DNA from 2 places in the Agrobacterium fabrum str. C58 genome. Region 1 is predicted to be linked to the other one. Evidence: predicted binding sites of a transcription regulator. Region 1 holds the regulator's gene; the other holds the start of a gene.

Region 1 (5,453 bases):
TGCTCGCGAGCCTCCAGGAAGAGGCCCGCTTTTATTGTTTCCTCAGGCGATTTTCGCCTGCTTGGCGGTCAGGGATGCGGCTGCCGCTTCCACGCGTGCCAACCCTTCGCGAGCCTCTTCCGCCGTCGTAACGAGTGGCGGCAGAAGGCGGATGACGTTGTCTCCCGCCGGTACGCCGAGCAGATGTTCCGCACGCATGGCCTGCAGCAGCTCACCCGAGGGAACTCTGGCCTTGATGCCAAGCAGCAGGCCTTCGCCGCGAATTTCCTCGATGACATCGGGATAACGATCCTTCAGCGAGGCAAGCCCCTGGCGGAAAACCAGTGCGACATCACGGACCTTTTCGAGAAAGCCGTCAGCGAGAACGACGTCGAGCACGGCATTGCCGACCGCCATGGCCAGCGGATTGCCGCCATAGGTGGTGCCGTGCACGCCGGCCGTCATGCCGGAAGCGGCATCCGCCGTTGCAAGGCACGCGCCGAGCGGGAAACCGCCGCCGATACCCTTGGCAACCGCCATGATGTCAGGCGCGACACCAGTCTGCTCATAGGCAAAAAATTTGCCCGTGCGGCCAACGCCGGTCTGGACCTCATCGAAAATCAGGAGCAGGTCGTGCTCATCACAAAGCGACCGCAGCAGCTGCAGGAATTCCTTGGCCGGCGCGCGGATGCCGCCCTCGCCCTGAATGGGCTCGATCAGAAGTGCGGCCGTCTCGGCCGTGATGGCAGCCTTCAGCGCATCGACATCACCGAACGGCACCTGGTCAAAACCTTCGACCTTGGGACCGAAACCTTCGAGATATTTCTGCTGGCCGCCGGCGGCGATCGTCGCCAGCGTGCGGCCATGGAAGGCGCCTTCAAATGTGATGATGCGGAACTTTTCCGGATGTCCCTTGGAATAATGGTAACGGCGCGCGGTCTTGATCGCGCATTCCAGCGCTTCCGCGCCGGAATTGGTGAAAAAGACCTTGTCCGCAAATGTCGCTTCCGTCAGTCGCTTTGCAAGCTTTTCCTGTCCGGGCACTTCATAGAGGTTGGAGACGTGCCAGACCTTCTCGGCCTGGGTCTTGATCGCTTCCACGAGGTGCGGGTGGGCGTGGCCCAGCGAGTTGACCGCAACGCCGGCCGCAAAATCCAGATATCGCTCGCCGCTTTCCGTGAAAAGCCAGACGCCCTCGCCTCGCTCAAAGCGCAGGGGGGCTCTTGCAAACGTATCGAACAATGGCGCGGCGGCTTCGGCCATGGCTGTATCACTCCTTGCGCGGACGCGCTGTCAGACGGTTGTCAATAGGCTCTGAGGGTTATCCCTCGCCTGAAAATCAAAAATGCCGCCTTGCGGCGGCACCGGCACTATTGTCAGTTCGCCTGCCGATGTCAACAAAAGTCCGCATTTGCCGGGCGTCTCAAGCAGTAGTAGATGGAAGCTTTCGAGGCCCAAGGTGTTGCCTTTCAGACTCAACTCACCAGCAAGTTGGGGAAAACCGGAAAATCGATTCCAGATGATTCCCCCGACTCTTGCCACGGAGTCGGGCTGGCACTAGGTTAATCGCTAATTACTAGACTGCATTGCGGCGGAACTAGTCACCGAAAATCTGGCGGAAACCACGCTTGCGGCACGCCCGCGGGGCGGAGAGGGATTCTGCCGACAATACACGCGAAAAGCGGAGAAGCGGCATGAACTGGACAGACGAGCGAGTCGAGAAACTCAAGAAATTGTGGGCCGAGGGACTTAGCGCCAGCCAGATAGCAGCGCAGCTGGGCGGTGTCAGCCGTAATGCCGTTATCGGCAAGGTTCACCGTCTCAATCTGCCGGGACGCGTCAAGGCCGGCGGTCCGGTCACTTCGGCGCGTTCCGCGCCCAAGCGCGCCGCCGCCCCTGCCCCGCGCGCGACGAATTTCGCCGGTCGTGTCGGCACGGCACCGGCCCGGATCCTGACGCGTTCCAACGCGGCAACGGCTCTTCAGGAAGAGATCGGCGTCGAGACTGCAGAAGTTCTCGATTACGTTCCTTCCAGAAACGTCGTCACCCCGATTTCCCGTCGCCTGACGCTGACGGAACTGACGGAGCGCACCTGCAAGTGGCCGGTCGGCGACCCCTTGAAAGATGATTTCCATTTCTGCGGTTGTGAAGCGCTGGAATCTTCGCCCTATTGCAAGTTCCATGCGAAGCTCGCCTACCAGCCGGTTAGCGAGCGCCGTAAGGCTTGAGTGTTGCGGCACGCATTTGACACTCAAAAACTACGGGCTTTCGGGCCCGTTTTTTTGTGACAAAAGTATCGCGCTTCCCGGTCAGCGACAGCAGAGCGTCAAGGCTTTCCTCACCGCCGTCGGGTTTCGCCCGGCAATCCGGATTTCTGCGAGCCATCGGCAAGTTGTCAAAGGGATGATGCTGTCGTCTTTGCGGAAGGTTCAAAATGAAAAGGCCCGACACCATTCCGGTTTCGGGCCTTTCGATTTTGGAGTATGTCGCGCTGAAAGGAACCGTCAGTTCGGTTCCTCTCAGGCTTCCATCGAATATCCGGCACCACGCACGGTGCGGATGACATCCTGCATATGGGAGAAATTGAGCGCCTTGCGCAGGCGTCCGACATGCACGTCAACGGTACGCTCGTCGACGTAGATATCGTGGCCCCAGACGCCATCCAGCAATTGCGAGCGGGAGAACACCCGGCCCGGCGAGGTCATCAGGAACTCCAGCAGGCGGAATTCCGTCGGGCCGAGGCGCACTTCGCGGCTTTTGCGGTGAACGCGATGGGTCTCGCGATCCAGTTCGATATCACCACATTTCAGCACCGAAGACAGAACCTCGGGACGCGCCCGGCGCAGCATGGCCTTGACGCGGGCCATGAGTTCCGGCGTCGAGAACGGCTTGACGACATAATCGTCGGCGCCGGTGGCAAGGCCACGAACGCGCTCGCTCTCTTCGCCACGCGCCGTCAGCATGATGATGGGCAGGCGTTCCGTTTCCGGCCGCATTCTGAGCCTCCGGCAAAGTTCGATGCCGGAGACGCCAGGCAGCATCCAGTCCAGGATGAGAAGATCCGGAATACGCTCCTGCAACCTGATTTCCGCCTCGTCGCCACGGGGTATCGTGTCGACGTCGTATCCCTCAGCCTCGAGATTGTAACGAAGCAGGACGCTCAGCGCTTCCTCGTCTTCCACAACTGCAATCTTCGGCACCATATGCTAACTCCGCACAAGCCTCTGCCTGTCTGTTACTCGGTCACCGAACCGAGCGTGTTGGAACTGTCGTCCTTCGGACGCTCGCCCTCCGGCTGGCTGCCGGTGGCCATGTAATAGATCGTCTCGGCGATATTGGTGGCGTGGTCGCCGATACGCTCGATGTTCTTGGCGCAGAACAGAAGATGCGTGCAGGTGGTGATATTGCGCGGATCTTCCATCATGTAGGTCAGAAGCTCACGGAAGAGCGACGTATACATGGCGTCGATTTCCTCGTCGCGCTCGCGGATGGCATTGGCCTTCTCGGCGGATCGGGTGGAATAGACGTCAAGCACTTCCTTGAGCTGCACCAGCGCCAGTTCCGACAGATGCTCGATGCCACGGGCGAGCTTGCGCGGAACGCCGGTTCCGGCAACCGCAATGACGCGCTTGGCGGTATTCTTGCCGAGATCACCGACGCGCTCCAGGTCAGCGGCAATACGCAGGGTGCCGATGATTTCGCGAAGGTCAGCCGCCATCGGCTGGCGTCTGGCGATGGTGACAATCGCCTTGTCGCCGATTTCGCGCTCAGCGTGGTCAAGAATGGTATCGTCCGAAATGACTTTCTGCGCGAGCGCAGCATCGGAATTCACGAGCGCACGCACGGCGTCGCCGCACATCTGCTCGGCAAGACCGCCCATTTCGGCGATACGACGCGTCAGAAACTTCAGTTCATCATCATAGGCAGACAGAATATGCGAATGGGTCGTTGTCTGTGTCATGGTCTAGTCCTCCGGCTTGGCCTGCATGCGCGTGCCCGGAAGCGGGCACGGCAGAGGCACCAGTCTTGTTCGGTTTCGAGAAAGCGCCGGCCAGGATCAGCCGAAGCGGCCCATGATGTAGTCCTGCGTGCGCTGGTCGTCCGGATTGGTGAACATCTTGTCGGTTTCGTTTTCTTCGACAAGGTGACCAAGGTGGAACATGGCCGTGCGCTGGGAAACACGCGCCGCCTGCTGCATGGAGTGCGTGACGATGACGATCGTGTAATTGGTGCGCAGTTCGTGGATCAGTTCCTCGACCTTGGCGGTCGCGATCGGGTCCAGCGCCGAGCACGGCTCGTCCATCAGGATCACTTCGGGGCTGACGGCAACTGCGCGGGCGATGCACAGACGCTGCTGCTGACCGCCGGAAAGGCCGGTGCCGGATTCCAGCAGACGGTCCTTCACTTCGTTCCAGAGACCGGCCTTCTGCAGGCTATGCTCGACGATCTGGTCCATATCCGCCTTGTTGCGGGCGAGACCGTGGATACGCGGACCATAGGCGATGTTTTCGTAAATCGTCTTCGGGAAGGGGTTCGGCTTCTGGAACACCATGCCGACGCGGGCACGAAGTTCCACGACATCGATCTGCTGATCGTAGATATCGTCGGTGTCGAGCGTGATCTTGCCGGTTACCCGGCAACCGTCGATCGTGTCGTTCATGCGGTTCAAGGTGCGCAGGAAAGTGGATTTACCGCAACCGGACGGGCCGATAAGTGCAGTCACCGTGTTTTCGCGGACATTGAGGTTCACGTCGTAAAGCGCACGCTTTTCGCCGTAATAAACCGAAACGTCCTTGCCGATCATCTTGTATGAGACTTCATTCATTTTCTTGTCCAGCGCCTTTTCAACTGCTGCTTCCGACAACATGTTCATTGCTCAATCTCCCTCTACCAGCGCCGTTCGAAGCGGCGACGCAACAGGATTGCGCCAACATTCATGACGATGAGGAACAGAAGCAGGATGATGATAGCGCCAGATGTCCTTTCGACAAAGGCGCGCTCGGCTTCGTTCGCCCACATGTAAATCTGCACCGGCAGGGCCGTGGACGGATCCATCGGCGTTGTCGGATAATTCGCAACGAATGCCACCATGCCGATCAGCAGCAGCGGCGCCGTTTCACCCAGAGCGTGGGCGAGACCGATGATGGTGCCGGTCAGGATGCCGGGCATGGCGAGCGGCAGCACATGATGGAAGATCGTCTGCATCTTGGAAGCGCCAAGCCCGAGGGCTGCGGCACGGATCGACGGCGGCACGGCCTTGAGGGCAGCACGCGTCGCGATGATGATCGTCGGCAAGGTCATCAGCGTCAGGACGAGACCGCCGACCAGCGAGGCCGAGCGCGGAAAGCCCATGAAGTTGATGAAGACGGAAAGCCCGAGCAGACCGTAAACGATCGAGGGAACAGCCGCGAGATTGTTGATATTCACCTCGATGAGATCCGTCAGGCGGTTCTTCGGGGCGAATTCCTCGAGAT
Region 2 (5,453 bases), 250 kb from region 1:
TTGCCTCCACCAATCTCGTCGGCGCCGGTCTTGTGCGCTGGGTGGTGCGCCGGGTGATGGAAGTGCTGCGCGCCTTTCCGGAAATCGTCGTCGCCGGGCTGCTGACCGCTATCCTCTCGATCGGTCCGATCGCCGCCATCATCGCGATTTCGGTCCATACGATTGGTGCGCTGGGCAAGCTGTTCTTCGAAGTCGTGGAAAATGCCGATATGAAGCCGGATGAAGGCCTGCGTGCCGCCGGTGCCAACTGGCTGGAGCGGGTACGCTTCGCCATCGTGCCGCAGGTCCTGCCCAATTTCGTCTCCTACGCACTGCTGCGCGCCGAAATCAATGTGCGCGCTTCCACGATCATCGGCGCCGTCGGCGGCGGCGGCATCGGCGAGGTCTTCCGTCTGTCGATCGGAAACGATCACGCCTCGAAGACCTATGCCATCATCATCCTTCTGCTGATCACCATCATCGCCGTCGACCAGTTCTCCAGCTGGCTGCGCCGCAGACTGATCGGCCAACAATCCTTCGAATTCGGACGGGGAGCGGCCTGATGTCGTCCAGCTTCATTCTCAACACCGCCGAGCGCGAGAGGCTGACGGCTGCACATCGCCATGTGTTCAACCGCAGTTTCATGCAACGATATGGTCTGCTCGTCGGCCTTCTCGTCGCCACCGCCTATCTCATCGGCTGCTTTTTCTTCTTCAATGTCGGCCCGGCTTTCATGCAGGGCCGGTGGGATCGCGCTTCCAGCTATATTCAGGACTGGTATTCCTGGCGTGCCCAGCCGCGCCTGCGTTTCGAAGACGGCAAGGTCGCGCCGCAATGGTCGAGCCGCGGGCAATATCCGGCCGATGCGAAGATCGACTGGCTGCAGCCCCTGCCGGACGGCGGTTACAGCGTCGTTTATGCGGGCACACAAAACCGCCTCGATATAACGCCGACCCGGGTGGATGTTTATGTCGACGGCAAGAACTACCCCGTCATCATCAACGACGATGCTGTTGTCGCGCCGCAGGGCCTGCCCGACGAAATCCAGCAGGACGGCAAGAAGGTTCTCGTGCATTACGGTTTTGCCGGCCAGGCGGAAATCCGCACCAGCCAGGTCTATGTACAGCGCCGCTTCCTTGGATGGGCGAACTTCCTGTTCGACACCAAATCTGAATTCTGGGGCAAGGGTTATGGCGAGCTTGCGGCTCTCGCGCTCTGGGGAGAGCGGCTCGATCCCGCGCGCTCCAATATCGGCCATATGGTCGATGATTTCCTCGACAACAGCGTCTGGCAACATGCCGATATCCTGTCCAAGCTGATGCAGACGCTGGTCATGGCATTTGTCGGCACGCTGTTCGGCACGCTTGTCGCCCTGCCGCTCGCCTTCATCGCAGCGCGCAACATCACCGCCAACAGGGCGGCAAACTGGGGCATGAAGCGCCTGTTCGATTTCCTGCGTTCCATCGACATGCTGATCTGGGCGCTGTTCTTCACCCGCAGTTTCGGCCCGGGACCGATCCCGGGAATTGCCGCGATCTTCTTCACCGATACCGGCGCGCTCGGCAAGGTCTATGCCGAGGCGCTGGAAAATGTCGACGACAAGCAGCGCGAGGGCGTCAAGTCGGTCGGCGCATCCCCGATTGCGGTCAACCGCTTCGGCGTGTTGCCGCAGGTGTTGCCGGTCTTCATTTCCCAATCGCTGTATTTCTGGGAAAGCAATACCCGCTCCGCCACGATCATCGGTGCGGTGGGTGCCGGCGGCATCGGCCTGAAACTGCTGGAAGCGATGGGTACCAATGCCGACTGGGACAAGGTCGCCTATATGGTCCTGCTCATCCTCTTCGTCGTCTTCCTGTTCGACCATATTTCCAATTCGCTGCGTTCGCGCCTGATCGGTAAAACACAGCACTAGGCCCAAGCGGGCGGGATAACGAAAGTCGCGATGACGTTCGTTATCCCGCACCGCGCACGCTCACGCAGTCCTGGTTTGCGCTGGCCATATCTCCTCACCATCTCCCTCTACGACTTCAGCGCGTTCGGAAGATTTGCCGCGTTTTGAATGCGCTTTTTTCCATCTGCATCATCATTCTGTCACGGAAAGCGATTACCTCGCACTCCTGACCTTGCGGGAAGCGGGCGAGTCACGCCAAATAGCTTCTCATCCCTGGTTTTCATGACACCGAAGAGTGCTTGCCGTGCGCTACGCCATCTATTTTTCTCCGGCTAAAGATCATCCGCTGACTGAAGCAGCGTCGCGCTGGCTGGGCCGCAATGCGTTTTCCGGCACGTTGCATGACGACCACGACGACTATGCCGATTTGACGGAGGAACCGCGCCGTTACGGTTTCCACGCGACCCTGAAAGCACCTTTCGAGCTCGCCGAAAAATACAGCGAGGCCGAGCTGCTCGCAGCGGTCGAAGATTTCGCGGCCAATCAGTCCGCCTTCGAGATCCCACGCGTCGTCGTCGGCGCGCTTGGGCCGTTTTTCGCGCTGGTCCCGGATCGCGTTTACCAGCCGCTGCAGGATTTTGCCGCAGAGGTCGTTGATCACTTCGATCGGTTCCGCGCGCCCCTGTCCGAGACCGATATTGCCCGCCGGCGGCCGCAAATGCTGACGGAAAGCCAGCGACAAAATCTCTCTCTCTGGGGTTATCCGCATGTCATGGATGACTTCCGTTTTCACATGACGCTGACCGGCCGTATCGACGAGGAAGAGCAGCCCGCCATGCAAGAGATTCTCTCGACCCGGTTTGCCGAATTCGTCGATCAGCCTCTCGCCATTTCCGGCCTCGCTTTATTCATTGAAGAAACGCGCGGCGCGCCATTTACCGTTCATCGCTGGCACCCGCTTGGCCAGCAGCCAAAGAAAGATGCGAACCCATGACCGAGCACGCCCTGTCCAATGCCCGTATCGTTTTGGAAGACGATATTATTTTGGGATCCGTTCTGATCCGTGACGGCAAGATTGCCGATATCAGCGAAGGTGCTTCCAAAACCGGAGAAGACCTCGAAGGCGATTTCCTTATCCCCGGTCTGGTGGAACTGCATACCGACCATCTGGAACAGCACTACTCACCACGTCCGGGCGTGATCTGGGACAAGATCGCCGCCATTCAGGCCCATGATGCACAGGTTGCGTCGTCCGGCATCACCACCGTGTTCGATTGCCTGCGGCTCGGCTCGGACGAGGATGGCGGTTTCAAAAAGGGCGAAATGCGCGAAATGGCTGACGCCATCGAGGCGGCAGCGGATCAGAACCGCCTGCGTGCGGACCACCTGCTGCATCTGCGCTGTGAGGTCGCTTCCGCCGATGTGCTTGAGCATTTCGAAGACTTCGAAACCGATCCGCGCGTGCGGCTGATTTCGCTGATGGATCACTCCCCGGGCCAGCGCCAGTTCCAGTCGATGGACCAGTATATCTTCTATTATCAGAAGAAGCGCGGATTGAGCGACGAGGCTTTTGCCGAATTCGTGCGCCGCCGACAGGCCGCATCGGCCGAATATTCCGCCAAGCACCGCGATTATCTGGCGGCCAGCTGCGCCAAGCGCGGCATCACGGTCGCAAGCCATGACGACGCGACCGAAGCGCATGTGGGCGAAGCCATCGGTCACGGCGTTAAACTGGCGGAATTTCCCACCAGCGTCGAGGCTGCGAAAGCTTCGCACAGCGCCGGCATGAGCGTCCTGATGGGTGCGCCGAACATCGTTCGCGGCAAGTCCCATTCCGGCAATATCGCCGCCCGCGATCTGGCCGAGATCGGCGTGCTGGATGTTCTTTCTTCCGATTACGTGCCGTTCAGCCTGCTCTTCGCGCCGTTCCTGCTCGCCGATCAGGTGGAAGCTATCAGCCTGTCGGAAGCACTGCGCATGGTCACCGCCACGCCGGCACGCACGGTCGGCCTTGTCGACCGTGGCCGTATCGCGACCGGGTTGCGGGCCGATCTGGTGCGGGTTCATCGCGAGGATGGTGTGCCGGTTGCTCGTTCGGTCTGGCGCCAGGGCAAGCGCGTGGCATGACCACCGGTGGAGAAGATAGCCGGCGCACATTGTCGCCCGGCACGATGATCGTGATTGTCGGCCCGAGCGGGGCCGGCAAGGACACGCTGATGGACTATGCGGCGGCACAGCTGTCCGGCCGCCCGGGTTTCCATTTCACGCGCCGTGTCATTACCCGCAGCTGTGATGCGGGCGGGGAAAATCACGATGCCGTTTCGATGCACGAGTTCAACCAGCTGGAAGACGCAGGTGCCTTCGCGGTCTCCTGGCAGGCGCACGGTCTGAAATACGGCATTCCGGCCGCCGTCTATCGCCATCTCGAAGCGGGAGATGTTGTCATCGCCAATGGGTCGCGCTCTGCCCTCCCGCATTTCGGCACGGCCTTTTCCCGTCTGAAGGTCGTGAACATCGTTGCACGGCCAGATGTGCTGGCGAGGCGGCTGGAACAGCGCGGACGGGAAAGCCGGGACGATATCCTGCGCCGGCTGGAACGCAGCTCGCTGGCTGTCGCCGGGGATTTCGATGTCACGACAGTCGATAATAGCGGCGCAATCGAAGATGCTGGCAAAACCATCATGCAGGTGCTGCAGCAAAGCGCCGGTTCCAGCCAACCTTAAAATGCCGCAGTCGGTCTGCTCGACAAACGCGCTTTCAAGGCTTACCATCAGGCGACAATTTCCAAACATGGTACGCCAAGGCGAGGGATGCCCGAAAAAAGGGTCAGTGACGAGATATCTGTGGTCGCCGGTCTGGCCGCTGGCGTCAGTAATTATGCCCGCTCACGGGGCATCGATATCGTTCCCATTTGCAAGGCGCTGGATATTGATCCCGCCACATTCAGCAGCCTGACGGAACGCATCAGCCTCGACAGATTTTCCCGTCTGCTCGAAACCTGCGCCTTGATTTCCGGCGATGACGCCTTCGGCCTGCAATGCGCCGCTACCTTTCCAGCCGGTGCATCCGGCGCGTTCGGTTATGGGCTGATCAGCGCTCCCACGGTTCGGTCGTTCCTGCGTTTTCTTCAGGACCATGTTTATTACGCCACCAACAACAGCAATTTTACCATGGTAGCGGATGCTACGCAGGTGACCCTCTCATGGTCCTTCGCGCCTGGGATCGCCAAACGCGATCAATATGTAGATTTGTCACTTGCCGTTCTGGTTCAGCGGCTACGCGATATTCTCGGAGAGCGCGTAAACCAGATCGAAATCGGTCTGGAGCGACAAAAACCCATTAATATTCAGCTATTTAAAGAGAGACTGACCAGACGGGTCAGTTTTTCCCAGGCCATCCACACGATGCGACTTCCGGCATCGCTTCTGGATGTGGCCAATCCGAATGCGGATGAGCGCCTGTTCGAATTGATGAACTTGCAATGCCGGATGTTGCGGCCTGAAACATCGGCGGACCCGACCCATTTCATCGATCAGGTGAAACGCTACATGCAGATGCGGCTGTCGGACGCAGAACTTTCACT

Evidence for each region. Region 1 encodes PhoB, which activates phosphate uptake and scavenging genes when phosphate is short. Its sites were predicted from a motif close to TGTCATNNANCTGTCAT; they were not measured.
Region 2: a site for PhoB is predicted at 2,058-2,074, ahead of ATU_RS00810 (DUF1045 domain-containing protein). Genes of this name have one in related genera too.

The regions. Positions count from the first base shown of each region.
Region 1 is NC_003062.2:419,818-425,270, reverse strand. Features, by position in the region: gene ATU_RS02055 (aspartate aminotransferase family protein) at 43-1,242, opposite strand; gene ATU_RS02050 (GcrA family cell cycle regulator) at 1,674-2,207, shown strand; gene phoB (phosphate regulon transcriptional regulator PhoB) at 2,499-3,182, opposite strand; gene phoU (phosphate signaling complex protein PhoU) at 3,215-3,940, opposite strand; gene pstB (phosphate ABC transporter ATP-binding protein PstB) at 4,037-4,852, opposite strand; gene pstA (phosphate ABC transporter permease PstA) at 4,867-5,453, opposite strand, start outside.
Region 2 is NC_003062.2:171,524-176,976, reverse strand. Features, by position in the region: gene phnE (phosphonate ABC transporter, permease protein PhnE) at 1-542, shown strand, start outside; gene phnE (phosphonate ABC transporter, permease protein PhnE) at 542-1,891, shown strand; gene ATU_RS00810 (DUF1045 domain-containing protein) at 2,166-2,864, shown strand; gene ATU_RS00805 (alpha-D-ribose 1-methylphosphonate 5-triphosphate diphosphatase) at 2,861-3,997, shown strand; gene phnN (phosphonate metabolism protein/1,5-bisphosphokinase (PRPP-forming) PhnN) at 3,994-4,593, shown strand; gene ATU_RS00795 (AraC family transcriptional regulator) at 4,681-5,453, shown strand, end outside.